DNA from 3 places in the Lysinibacillus sp. CD3-6 genome. Region 2 is predicted to be linked to each of the others. Evidence: riboswitches for the same ligand, from Rfam matches in the RefSeq annotation. Region 2 holds a riboswitch; each other region holds the start of a gene.

Region 1 (4,599 bases), 1.6 Mb from region 2:
ATTGATTGGTCTACCTGTGACAACATTATGGGGGCAAGATATGATGTTCCAAATTGCGATTGCTGCTATTACTATATTTTTTATTTTTCCACATCATCTTATACAGCATTGGCACCGTTGGGGCAATTTCACAGATGCTATTGGTTTATCGGCTTTTGCGATACAAGGTGCATTGTACGCTGTCAAACTCAATATGCCTATTAGTGCCGTAATTGTTGCTGCTGTTTTAACTGGTTCAGGCGGTGGTATTGTTCGTGATTTATTGGCAGGACGTAAACCACTTGTTCTCCGCGATGAAATTTACGGAGTATGGGCAGCACTTGCTGGCCTACTTATTGGACTGGAGTTACTGCCAGGAGACATCTTCTTATATGCATTATTCGGAGTCATTACGATATTACGAGTTCTTTCTTATATGAAGAAATGGCGTTTGCCATTACGGAAATTAAATCGAGCATAAGCAATACCTTCTATTCATTCTTTTGCAGTATATAAAGAAGAAAATACGAGTTGATGGTAGCGAAGGCGGTGACTCCTGCGGGAACTGCACGCTTAGTAAGACGCAACAAACGACGCGATAGCGACGGTTGCGGCTTACGGTGTGCCCGCGGAAAGCACCGCCGCAGCGGACATCAACGGCGCAGTAAAAAAGGGCTAGTTTCATTCTTTTGCAGTAAATAAAAAATTAGAAAAGAGTACGAGTTGATGGTAGCGAAGGCGGTGACTCCTGCAGGAACTGCACGCATAGTAAGACGCAACAAACGACGCGACAGCGACGGTTGCGGCTTACGGTGTGCCCGCGGAAAGCACCGCCGCAGCGGACATCAACGGCGCAGTAAAAAAAGGGCTAGTTTCATTCTTTTGCAGTAAATAAAAAATTAGAAGAGAACACGAGTTGATGGTAGCGAAGGCGGTGACTCCTGCGGGAACAGCACGCTCAGTAAGACGCAACAAACGACGCGACAGCGACGGTTGCGGCTTACGGTGTGCCCGCGGAAAGCACCGCCGCAGCGGACATCAACGGCGCAGTAAAAAAAAGGGCTAGATTGATTCCAGTCAATCTAACACTTTTTCTCTTTTGTCCTCGCTCGAAGCTTTGACCTCTCAAATGCCCCATCACTTCTCTTCAACTAGCGCCATCGTTTCTGCTAATGTAGCCATATTGCTCATCATCGAACAAGCTGCATCTAGAATTGGAAAGGCTAGTGCTGCACCAGAGCCCTCTCCCAATCGCATATTCATATGAAGCATCGGCTCAACTCCTAGCAATTCGGCTGCTATTTTGGCACCCGGCTCTTCAGAGGCATGTGAAGGTATAATATAGTCTTGTACTTTTGGTTCAAGTTCATATGCTAATAGTGCTGCTATTGTAGAAATAAAGCCATCAATCACAACTGGTTTCCGATTTGCAGCTGCAGCTAGGATACTACCCGCCATCGCACCTATTTCTAACCCTCCCACTTTTGCAAGTATATCCAGCGCATCATGACGATTAGGTTTATTTATTTCAATGGCCTTTTGAATAATCGCTACTTTATGTTCAATTCCTCCTGCCCCAAGCCCTGCACCGAATCCCGTCACTTCCTGTGGATGACAACCACGAAGTACTGATAATATAGCCGCACTCGGTGTTGTATTGCCGATGCCCATTTCACCTGTACCAAGAACATTTGCCCCTTTTGCTATTTCTGCTGTTGCAATTTCAATACCTACTTCAATTGACTGGATTGCCTCTTCCCTTGTCATTGCTGGACCTTTTGCCATATTGTCTGTACCATGCTTAATTTTTTTCATTAACACCTTTGCATCAAGCGGTATATCCTCTTTGACTCCAACATCTACCGTTACAATTTTTGCATTTGTTATTTTGGCAATTGCACAAACACCTGTTACCCCTTTTGGGAAATTTAATGTTTGTAAAAACGTGACATTTTGCGGATTTGATGTTACCCCCTCTTCACAAACACCATGATCAGCTGCACAAACAATGATTACTTTGTTATCAAGTTTTGGATATAGTTCTCCCGTAATACCAGCTAATTGTATAGCTAGCGACTCCAGTTTCCCTAAACTGCTAGGAGGCTTGCTAAGTGAATCAATACGTTCCTTAGCTTTTTCCTTCATTGTATTATTAGTAGGTTGAATGCGTTGAATCGTTTGTTGTAATAATTGCATCATCATCTCTCCTTTTTTTAGCCATTTACATATAGAATGAAAAAAAATAGAAAAGCCTGTAGTTTATTTCATAACAAATAAACTACAGACTTTTCCATCGTCTATATCATTCAAAGCAATTAGGCAGGTCTCCTGGCTCAATTTCAACATTTTATAGAACCTTCCCAGCATAACGCTAGTGGTATTTTCTATAAAACTCCATTTTACAGTGGTGGGACCGCTAAAGCATTTCACTTTATTCCCTATTCTCCCATAATGGGCACCTAATGCTTTTATGTAATTACTTTAAATTTACGATAAAGTTTTTTTCGTGTCAATATTGGATAAAGTTTGCGTGACAGCATTTTGTGCACTGCCAATGTTAAGTATAAACTAAATAAAATAAGGTATTTAACAACTGAATTGTTAAATACCTGTGACCTACATTATTTAAATTCTAATTCCCCATCATAAGCAAGCATGCCGCCTTCTAGGTTTGTTACATCAAAGCCTTGTGCTTCTAAATATGCACATGCATTTGCTGAGCGTCCGCCAGCTTTACAGACGATAATGTAAGGTTTAGATCTATCTATTTCTTCTAAGCGCTCAGGGATTGTTCCAAGTGCAATATGCTTAGCGCCTGGAATGACACCTTGTGCTACCTCGTCATCTTCTCGCACATCGATAATGTATAAGTCCTCGTTCGCATCTAGTTGTTCTAATAATTGCGTTGTATCCATCGATTTCATCTTTACAGTCCTCCAATATATCAATTTCCTATTACATTATAGCGTGAACGAAAAAAAACAGCTAGTGATGTAACACTAGCTGCCTAAAAATGACTCTATTCTTCTGTCTCTAAAAATTCGACTTGCTTTGCTGGAACGAAAGTAGAAATTGCGTGTTTGTAAATGAGATGCTGTTTACTTTCAGCATCGACTAGTAATACTGTAAAGTTATCATAGGATTTCACTGTTCCTTTTAGCTGGAACCCGTTTAACAGAAACACAGTTACAAAAACACTGTTTTTACGTAGATGGTTCAAAAACGTATCTTGCAAATTGATTGATTTCATAGAATGCGCCTCCCCTACTCTCTTTCTACCTCTTCATTCCTATAGTAGCATGTTATCCCAATTTATCAATTAGTAATTTTTAGAAATTATTAAAGTTTTTAGTCTTTTTCAATAAAATGAATATCCATCTTATTGCGGAAATAAGTAAGTTGTCTTTTCGCATAGCGACGAGAATTTTGTTTTAAATTTTCAATTGCTTCTTCTAAAGTGCATCGACCATCTAAGTAATCATATATTTCCTTATAGCCAATTGCCTGAATTGACTGTACGCCTCGAATATTTTGCTGCCACAACCCTTGTACTTCTTGCAACAGCCCTTTGTCCATCATCAAATCTACTCTGCGATTTATGCGATCATATAACGCATCGCGTGACATATTTTCACCTAACCCTATAATTAAATGGCGATAAAGGGGGGTTTCTCCTCGATTGTGTTCTTCTGAGGCTTTTGAAACACCACTTAATTCAATCATTTCTAATGCTCGAATGACGCGTCGCGTATTGTTAGGGTGAATTGTTTCCGCCGTTTTCGGATCCAATGCTAATAGTTTTGCATGCATTGCTTCAGGACCTAACTTTTCTAGCTCCTCATAATAAGCCTTTCGTGCTACCTCATCTACTTGCTCCTCGGTAAATTGGAAATCATAGAGCACGGCTTGTACATATAACCCAGAGCCTCCAACAATAATTGGTAGCTTTCCTCGTGCTTGTATTTCACTAATTTTGGCACGTACCAATTTTTGATAATCTGCTACCGAAAAGGATTCTGTAGGCTCCTTGAAGCTTAATAAATGATGTGGGACACCTTGCATCTCTTCCGCAGTAATTTTCGCAGTACCAATATCTAGGCCTTTATAAATTTGCATGGAATCGCCGTTAATAATTTCACCATTAAACTTTTTTGCTAACTCAATGCTCAGTGCTGTTTTACCAGAGGCTGTTGGTCCTACGATTGCTACAACCTCTGCTTGCTGTATTTTATTTTGTATCATACTTTTCTAACCACCGTAATAAAACTTGATGAACCGCCTGATGATTGTCTTCATTTAAAATTTCATGTCGCTTATCTTCAAATAAATAGACTGTAACATCCTGTACACCTGCTGCTGCAAAGCGCTCTGCCACATTATACACACCGTGACCACTATCTCCAACAGGGTCCTTGCTACCACTTATCAAAAGGATCGGTAAGTTTTTATTTATTTTTTCAATCTCATTTTTTCGATTCAGTACCATAAGACCCGCCGTTAAATCAACAAAAAATTGATTGGTTGGTATAAAGCCACAATATGGATCATCAATATATTTTTGCACCTCGTGCTCTACAGAACATAACCAATCATATGCTGTTTTAGCATTTGGAACTTGCT
Region 2 (4,599 bases):
GGTATATGAATATACTGTGCGCCCTTAAACGAGGGGTTAGGATTATTCAGTGCCTCGTGTTGATCGCGGTAATCAAAGATTGTTTTTACTCCTAATGCTTCAAAGCGCTCCTTATCCGCTGGGGTCATCTTACCTAGTGCAGCTGAGCGATAGAGCAATCCATTTTTAACTACTCTACCATCTCGGGCCTTATAGCCACCCATATCGCGGAAATTCAAGACTGCCTCAAACGGAATAACCTTCATGTCAAACTGTGTCATCCACTACGCCTCCCTTATTTAAGCAATCATCTATCTATACTTCTATTTTATAGAACAAATGAAGATAATACCAATTATCCAATGCCTTTTTGAAGAGATTGAGAGCGAATCGCCGATAAACATGGAGATAGCGACGATAGATGCTTCTGAATCGCCGATATACTTGGGAATGGCGCCGATAGATGCTCCTAAATCGCCGATATACTTAGGAATAGCGCCGTTAGACGCCTGTGAAGCCCGTGCGCCCGAGGAAAACAGTAGTGGAAAATACCGTTCACTGCAAAAAAGTGTTAGATTGATTGCCATCAATCTAACACTTAATCTCTTTTGCCCAAGGGCTATTATTCTTTATCCTTATTTAAATAACTCAGGATATACTGATTTTGCTACCATCTCTACAGCTTCACCGATACGTGGACCTGGGCGATTTGAAATATCAGTATCAATATAATTTACCGCTTTATCTTGAATAGCAGTGATTGTATTCCATCCATCACGCCCAAGAATTTCACCTACTGCATCTTCTACATAGTTTACTGTAGTTAAAATAACTTGAGGATTTTTCGCAATAACATCCTCCTCAGAAACTTTTACCCATCCTGTTTGATCACCAAATACATTGTTCACATTCGCTGCATCAAGAATTTCTTGTTGGAAAGTACCAGCTGCTGTTGTATAAATATCTGGCTTAGGGCTAATTTCTAAGTAGACATTTTTCGGTGTTTCTACAGTTTTGACTTTTGCTTGTACATCTGCAATTTTCGCTTTAATACTTTCGTTTAACTGCTCACCTTTATCTTTAACACCCATCACTTCAGCAATTTGTTGAATATCTCCATATACATCTTCAAATGAAGCTGCTGATTTAATTGCAAATACTTTTACGCCTGCATCTTCAAGACCTTTTAGCGCATCAAGTGTTTCGGCATTGCCTGTTGAATAAGCAATTACGACATCTGGCTTTAAAGCCACAATTCGCTCAGTGTTAAATGTCACAGAGTCTGAAACACGTTCAATATCTTTTGCTTCTTCTGGGTACGTATCATATTCAGTTGCCCCAATAACTTTATCTCCAACGCCTAGTGCAAATAAGATTTCTGTATTACTTGGTTGTAGTGACACAATCGTTTTTGGTACTGCATCAAATGCTACTTCGACATCGCGATCATCTGTCACTTTATAGCCTGTTTGCTCAGCTTGTTGTCCTTCTTTAGATGATGTATCGTCCTTTTTGGCTTCATCTGCTGTACCGCACCCTGCCAATACAAGTGCTAACATTAATATTGTAATCCATTGGAAATTAATTAGTTTCTTCACTTTACACATTCTCCTTCTTCTTCTTCATAGGGTATGATTTGCTTATAAACGGTATTTCAGCAATACCAGCTTGCTGATTCATGTATACAGCCATTACAAAAAATACATTCGCTAATAATCCTAAGTAATCGAAAAGAATTGCTGGTACTTCTCTTTCCTCAGAAACTTTATGTAGAACACGGTATGATTTTTTTGCCTCACTACGACATAAATGAAGCGCTGTTGCAGCCCCCGTTCCTTGTGGTAAAACAAAGTTCTGTATTTCTTCCTTTACATGCCCCACATAAAAATCATAGCGATCACTAAGCCATACTAAATCTTCTTCCGTTACTGCTAATTTGCCACGTACTGAGCCATTTACATGGTAGGCCATTGGCAAAATCGTCAATAAATCTGTCGCTACAACCTCAACTGCTTCTGCTTTTACAGCCGTTAATGCTACACCGACATGAGTTGTTAAACTATCCGTACGAATCTCAAAATCTACAGTAGATATTTTTTCACGCATGAATGGGTAGCAAGAATAACGAGCATCTTTTTTCATAACTAGTCCCTTCTTTCTTTCATGAACAGATTTTGCTTTATAGGTGCATAAAAAAACGCCGCTCCCTAGGAACGACGAAAATAGCATATATAGTGCCGCCCATGCGACATCGCTTATGTATTTGCCGTATATCCTCCTAGCTTCCGAAGAGTTTTTATACATTAAATAAAGGTCGGTCTCCTGGCTCGTACAGTTCGCTACCACTAATCAGTTGCGATATCATAAAACCTTCCCATCTTAGGACTTCCCCTTTTCGACAGTGGCATTTTTTATGATTCTTGTACTTACAGTTGCGGAAACAGCTTCGGTTTTACACCGAATTCCCGATTATGCTAAAGTTAGCACCATTATTCTGCAAGAATTATTCACTTGATTAGCAGTTTATCATATATTGATTTGAAAAAATAGTTGTGAGATTGTGGAATATTCGAAAATATATATACAAAACTTAGCACTATTTCTACATAGTGATTAGCTATTTGTTATTCCAGCCTAAAAATTCTGATTAAAATGGCTAGCTATAAAATTTTTTCAATAGCTTGCTCAATATCTAATTGTGAATCTGTTGGTTCAAAGCGCTCGACTGTATTTCCTTGATTATCTACTAAAAATTTTGTAAAGTTCCAACGAATGTTACGTCCATCTAAAAAGCTAGGTGCAATTTGGATAATAGCTTCAGCTAACATCTTTTCCTGCATATTCGCCTTACCGAATTCACGAAAATCTACTTCGTGCTTTAAATAATTGAATAATGGATGTGTCTCTTCTCCATTAACTTGAACTAGTTCAAAAATCGGGAAAGTTACCCCGTAGTTAAGCTGACAAAGTTGAGTTGTCTCAACTCCATCTTCTGGGTTCTGCTGTCCAAACTGATTACACGGGAAACCTAAAACAATGAAATTTCCCTTGCCATATTTATTATACATTTTTTGCAAATCTTCAAATTGATATGTAAAATCACATTGATTGGCGGTATTAACGATTAACATTGTCTTTCCTCGATACGTCTCCATTGATAAAATTTCACCGTTTGGCTTTTTCACTAAATAATTATAAATCCCCATTTTCTCGACCCTTTCTAATTTACAATATTTATACTGTTACTATGCTATATACTGTTGCAGATTTACTTGTTTCCTCTTTATGGATAGTTTCTGGCTCTCACTTATACGATAGCTTACGTCAGTATATAAGACCTATCAAAAACTGAATCCATCCTCCTATTTTTATTATAATCAATAACTTTTCTTTCTTCAAAACAACACGCTTGGGCATAAAAATAGCCATCTCGCTATTTTAACGGATGGCGGTTTTATATTTCTTTTTGTATTTCATATCCTGCTCTTCATCTATTAATCGCTTTGCAATATCTAGTAAATTATGATCGTTCGTAGCATCAAACAACTTCTTAAAGGATACAATAATATCATATCGAATACGCGATGGTTGCTTTTCGTCAATACAAGTTTGGAACCTTTTTGCTAAATACGAAACAATTAAATCTCTTTGAACTTGTCCAGCAAGCCCAATTTGCCAAATTGCTTGCAGGGCATGCCTTGCTGTTAATGTTTTTTCATCATACGTGACTGCCCAAATTTTTAAAAAATCATCTAAAACACGTTCTTCTGGGTCACTTTTTGCTGCTAATGCACATAAAAACTGCGCTGCCCGTGCACGAGCATGTCCATCTGTATATGTAAGGGCTTTAATAAGTTGTTCCCACACTGCATATGTCCAATCTACTGGTTCTTGCATGATTTTTATTAATTTTCTATACGACTCGTATTCAATCTCACGGTCACGCTCTGCTAAATTACTAAAAAGTTGCAAAATCTCTTTTTCCATGATTTATCCCTACCTTCATTCTTTCAGAACGTTTTCAAATTTAAAATTTTTTTGTTACACTGTACTTAAAATTTAATGATAAAAAGGAGAGCTTATGAATAGATTTATAACTCGAAAGTTGATTATACGAACGCTAGCGATTATTTGCCTACTTGTAGCCGCATATTTTATCATACCTGTCTCCGTGCCAATTATTTTAGCAGGTGTTACAGCTTTTTTATTAGAACCCATTGTTATGTTCTTTAAACGAAAATGGAAAATGTCTCGAAAAATAGCTGTAGCTTTTATATACATAGTAAGCGTTATTTTTATTTCTATTATTTGTTACTTTACTATTACACAACTAATGTCGCAAATTATTTCCATTTCAAAGCAAGCACCTTACTATATTTCTAAATTATCCGAGATGTGGGGTCATATGCAAGAGAATATTTCAAAATATACAGAAGACTTTCCAACTGAAGTGAGTGCTTCACTTCAAAAAACGACAACCGACTTCATTGAGAAGGTTGAAGAATCTTTTTTAAACTTCTTTAATTATACCAAAGTTACGACCTTCTTTTCACAAATTCCAAGCCTCTTTATTAGTCTTCTCGTTTATATGATTGCCCTATTTTTATTTATGCTAGATTT
Region 3 (4,599 bases), 1.9 Mb from region 2:
ATTTTGTATAGCGATCGTGTACAATCTGTCCTACCATGGTTGTCGGGTGGCTTGACAGGTGTTGGTTGGGTGCAATTTAAAATGATTATTTACTATGTTCTTGTAGCACTTATATTTTCAATTTATGCAATTAAACATATTCGTATCATGCGTTTAGGAGATGAAATGGCAAGCCTTTTAGGGCACAATGTAGAACGCAGTCGATTCTTTTTAATTGCCTTAAGTACGTTATTGGCGGGAATTGCAGTAAGTGTTGCTGGTTTAATTGGGTTTGTAGGTTTAGTTGTACCACATATTTTGCGACTAATTATTGGTGGAGATCATAAATATTTACTACCTACTTCCGCGTTGGCTGGTGGCTTACTTGTTGTGTTTGCTGATACAATAGCGAGAACCGTATTTGATCCTATTGAGTTTCCTGTAGGCATTTTGCTAGCATTCGTTGGTGGACCGTATTTCCTTTATTTAATTCATAGAAAGGGGAATTCCATTGCTACGAACTGAGCACATACAGTATCAACATGAGTTCACTCAATTTCGATTAAATGATATTAACCTGAAAATTAATGAAGGGGAAGTTGTAAGTTTAATAGGTCCGAATGGCTCGGGGAAATCAACATTATTACGAGTAATATCACGTCTTTTAAAACCGAATAGTGGGACAGTTTTTTTAAATGAGCGTAATATTCATGAAATGAAGTCTAAAGAGGTAGCTAAAACACTAACAATGCTTCCGCAAATGAATAATCATCAATTAGATTTAACTGTGCGTGAGTTAGTAGAGTTTGGGCGTCATCCACATAGCGGAGGAAAGACGGTCCTGTCAAAAGAGGATAAAGAAATTGTTGATTGGGCGATTGACGTAACTAGACTGAAAGACTTACAAAATCGGGTACTACCTTCGATGTCTGGGGGTGAGCGTCAACGTGCTTGGATCGCAATGACTGTAGCACAGCATCCCAAAGTGTTGCTTCTAGATGAACCAACAACATATCTAGATATTGCACACCAATTAGAAGTGATGGAGCTTGTAAAAGAGTTAAATCAAAAATACAATATGACCGTTATAATGGTGTTACATGATATTAACCAAGCCGCACAAAATAGCGAACGTCTGATTGTATTAAAGAAAGGCAAAATCTATTACGATGATTCACCACATTGTGTATTATGTAAAGAAATGTTTCAATCAATTTTTGAAATAGATGCGGAAATTTATATGCAAGACGGAAATCCAATCTTTACGCCGATAAAATTGTGCTCAAGTTCTTGTGAAAAATCGTAGGCTATTTTTAAAAAGAAATTAGAACTAAAACTACAACACTATATACATTAATCTATTGAAGAAAAGGAGACTAAAAAATGATTGGTATAATTTATTACGCATATGGCGCACCGAAATCTTTAGACGATGTAACACCTTATTTTACACATATAATGAAAGGTAAAACACCACCACCTCATGTAATTGAAAATGTGATGGCACAATTTAAAAAATTAGGTGGTGTTGATCCACTAGCAGCAAATACGGGGCGTATTGCTAAAGGGCTGGAACATGCTTTACAGCAACGTGTAACAGAACCTGTAAAAGTATATAACGCATACAAACATACAGAACCTTATATTCCAGATGTTGTTAACACAATGCTTAGAGATGGTATTACAACTTTTATAACACTACCTGTAAATCCGATTATGTCTACAGGGGCAGCAGCGTTTCATGATGAAGTTAGTACGTTATTAGCTTCTCATGACGTTAAAGTTATCCATGCGAAAAATTGGCATTTAAATCATGATTTACTTGCTGTTTATAAAGACCGTGTTCAACGTGCATTTGAATGGATTCCTGCTGAAAAACGAGCACAGACGCATGTTTTATATACAGTCCATAGTCAGCCTATTGACCCTGAAAAAAACGAGCACTATGTGCGCCAGTTTTCCGAATTAGCCGAAGCCATTTCTAAAGAAGCACAAATTGCGAACTGGCATGTTACATATCGAAGTGGTCATGGGAAAGGTGACTGGCTAGGTCCAAATGTAAAAGATAAAATTAATTCATTGCAAGGCGAGGGTGCTCAAGGTATCGTCACATGTGAGCTTCTTTCACTTTCAGCGGATATTGAGTCGTATTTTGAAGTTGGAAATGAATGTCATCGATTGTGTGAGGAACTGCAAGTTGAATTTGCACAATCGGAGTTTCCAGGTGATAGCTATGATACCATTCAAGCTTTAGCTGCCATTGTCGAATCATTTATTCCCGCACAATAACTGAACAGGTTAATAAATTACGATTAACTATTGTAAAGTCTATATTGCCATCTGATGTCGATATTCCATTGATGTCAGATGGTTATTTGTTTTATATCAATATAGCGAACAGAATAGCCACGAATAAAAACACTTCATTCTAATCTGAACTAGCATAAATGATATCTAACAAACGGCAAATCTATTTTAATATTTTTTTGTGTGTATAATGAAAAATTGAATAGAAGTTATAGGGCTTACGATAGTGGCTAAAATATGATAACAGCTATAAAATTATATAAGTACATATTAAATATAATACGCAGTTTAATTTAGGCTTCAGTAGGTAGAATAATAATTGCTTAACATTTGATAAAGCTTTTCATGGAAAACCGTCTATCATTCTTTAGAACTATTGACGATATTATTAATTATACTAACCTAGCTAGTCATTTTTCATTTATTAACCGTTTGTTGTTCCTAAAGAAAATAGTGAAAAGTTACACTATAAAGAATTCGCTTTTCTTGATTTACTTTTTACTTGAAGGATGGTACACTTAATTGTGTTCAACAACAATATATTGTGTTAGTTTTATATAGGTACTACTATATGTAGTTTAATAGGGAAGTTCGGTATATCCGACGCTGTCCCCGCAACTGTTAAGCTGACGATGATTTAATCCACTGTGCATTCGTATGGGAAGGATATCAGAGAATGAAGCAAAGCCAGGAGACCTGCCTATAATAAAACAATTCAACCTTTCTTCGGGGAATAAGAAATGGGGACGTGACGATTTTTTTGTTTTTTTACGTTTCTAACTTAGGCTGTCTCTCCCAAGAGATAGCCTTTTTATATTATGAAAAGAGGGAATTTAAAATGAAACTTTATACGAAAACTATATGCCCAAAATGTCTTTGGGTCAAATCGGAATTACAACGTGCAGGACTTGAAGCAGAAATTGTGAATATTGATCACGATGAGCAAGCAAAACAAAAAATTATGGACGCAGGTTTTTTAAGTGTGCCTGTTCTTGAAGTAAATGACACATTTATAGGAGATGTTAAAGAAATTGTTTCTCAAATTGAGATGATTGCAATATGATCGTTTATGCTAGTCGTACAGGTAATGTGCGAAGTATTGTGACGAAATTAGATGGGGAATCTATTGAAATTTATGATGGATTGTTGCTGACTGAGCCCTTTCTATTAATTACATACACGGACGGCTTAGGTGATATTCCTGCAAAAGTAGCTCGCTTTTTAGAGCAAAACAAGGAATATTGCAAGGGAGTAGCTGTAAGTGGTAATAGTAATTTTGGGCACCATGTGTTTGGTGGAGCTGGCGAAAAAATTGCAGAAACCTACCAGGTCCCGCTAGTGCGTAAATTAGATTTACGTGGATATCAGGCTGATTATGAAGTAATACAAACGTTTTATGAAACGAGGGTGAAGGGATGAAAACATACTTAAAGCTTAATAATGAGGTGCTTAATCGCTATAGCACGACGGGTCAATTAGAGCTTGAAAAGGACCGTGAAGCAACACGCCGTTATTTTTTAGAATATGTAAATGTGCGTCTACGTTATTTTATTGATATTGAGGAGAAAATACGCTATTTAGTCGATGAAGGTTATTACGAGAAAGAGTTTATCGACATGTATGAGATAGATTTTATTAAACACTTATACAAAAAAGCATACGATTACAATTTCCGCTTCCCATCTTTTATGAGTGCAAGTAAATTTTACGATAGTTACGCAATGAAAAGTCGTGACGGGGAAGAAATTTTAGAAAAATATGAGGATCGTATTGTTATCATCGCTTTATATTTAGCACAAGGGAACACGGTTTTAGCAGAACGTTCCGTTGAAGCAATGATGGAGGCGTATCAACCAGCAACTCCAACCGCATTAAATAGTGGAAAAAAAGCGCGTGGCGAATTAGTAAGCTGCTTTAAACTTTCAATGGATGATTCTATGAATAGTATTGCTGAAAATATTGGTTATTGTTTAGAGCTATCACGCCTTGGCGGTGGAGTAGGGGTAAACTTAACAGATTTACGTCCATTAGGAGATCCAATTAAAGAAATTTTAAATCGTGCAAGTGGTGTGATTCCAGTTGCTAAACTTTTAGAAAATTCCTTCAGCTATTCCAATCAGCTTGGACAACGTAACGGCTCTGGCGTTGTCTACCTAAATATTTTCCATGCTGATATTGAGAATTTTATTTCATCGAAAAAGCCAAATGCTGATGATAAAATCCGACTTGCAACGCTATCAACAGGTATTATTATTCCAAGTATTTTCTTTGAACTGATGAAACGTGATAAAGATATTGTGTTGTTCAGTCCAT

What was found. A riboswitch is a leader RNA that binds a small molecule or an ion and turns the genes downstream of it on or off. The one in region 2 is predicted to bind cobalamin.
Region 1: another riboswitch for cobalamin. It lies ahead of cobT (nicotinate-nucleotide--dimethylbenzimidazole phosphoribosyltransferase); the one in region 2 lies ahead of FH508_RS22135 (hypothetical protein).
Region 3: another riboswitch for cobalamin. It lies ahead of FH508_RS07430 (glutaredoxin family protein); the one in region 2 lies ahead of FH508_RS22135 (hypothetical protein).

The regions. Positions count from the first base shown of each region.
Region 1 covers NZ_CP085880.1:1,295,253-1,299,851, reverse strand. Annotated here, with positions in the region: gene FH508_RS06045 (trimeric intracellular cation channel family protein) at 1-460, shown strand, start outside; gene cobT (nicotinate-nucleotide--dimethylbenzimidazole phosphoribosyltransferase) at 1,117-2,175, opposite strand; cobalamin riboswitch at 2,280-2,457, opposite strand; gene FH508_RS06035 (rhodanese-like domain-containing protein) at 2,601-2,903, opposite strand; gene hfq (RNA chaperone Hfq) at 2,999-3,229, opposite strand; gene miaA (tRNA (adenosine(37)-N6)-dimethylallyltransferase MiaA) at 3,328-4,221, opposite strand; gene FH508_RS06020 (alpha/beta fold hydrolase) at 4,208-4,599, opposite strand, start outside.
Region 2 covers NZ_CP085880.1:4,476,911-4,481,509, forward strand. Annotated here, with positions in the region: gene FH508_RS22120 (tyrosine-protein phosphatase) at 1-260, opposite strand, end outside; gene FH508_RS22125 (hypothetical protein) at 303-566, opposite strand; gene FH508_RS22130 (ABC transporter substrate-binding protein) at 615-1,577, opposite strand; gene FH508_RS22135 (hypothetical protein) at 1,579-2,121, opposite strand; cobalamin riboswitch at 2,274-2,485, opposite strand; gene FH508_RS22140 (glutathione peroxidase) at 2,640-3,185, opposite strand; gene FH508_RS22145 (hypothetical protein) at 3,418-3,966, opposite strand; gene ytvI (sporulation integral membrane protein YtvI) at 4,061-4,599, shown strand, end outside.
Region 3 covers NZ_CP085880.1:1,567,158-1,571,756, forward strand. Annotated here, with positions in the region: gene FH508_RS07415 (FecCD family ABC transporter permease) at 1-504, shown strand, start outside; gene FH508_RS07420 (ABC transporter ATP-binding protein) at 491-1,285, shown strand; gene FH508_RS07425 (ferrochelatase) at 1,363-2,268, shown strand; cobalamin riboswitch at 2,829-3,005, shown strand; gene FH508_RS07430 (glutaredoxin family protein) at 3,125-3,349, shown strand; gene nrdI (class Ib ribonucleoside-diphosphate reductase assembly flavoprotein NrdI) at 3,346-3,705, shown strand; gene nrdE (class 1b ribonucleoside-diphosphate reductase subunit alpha) at 3,702-4,599, shown strand, end outside.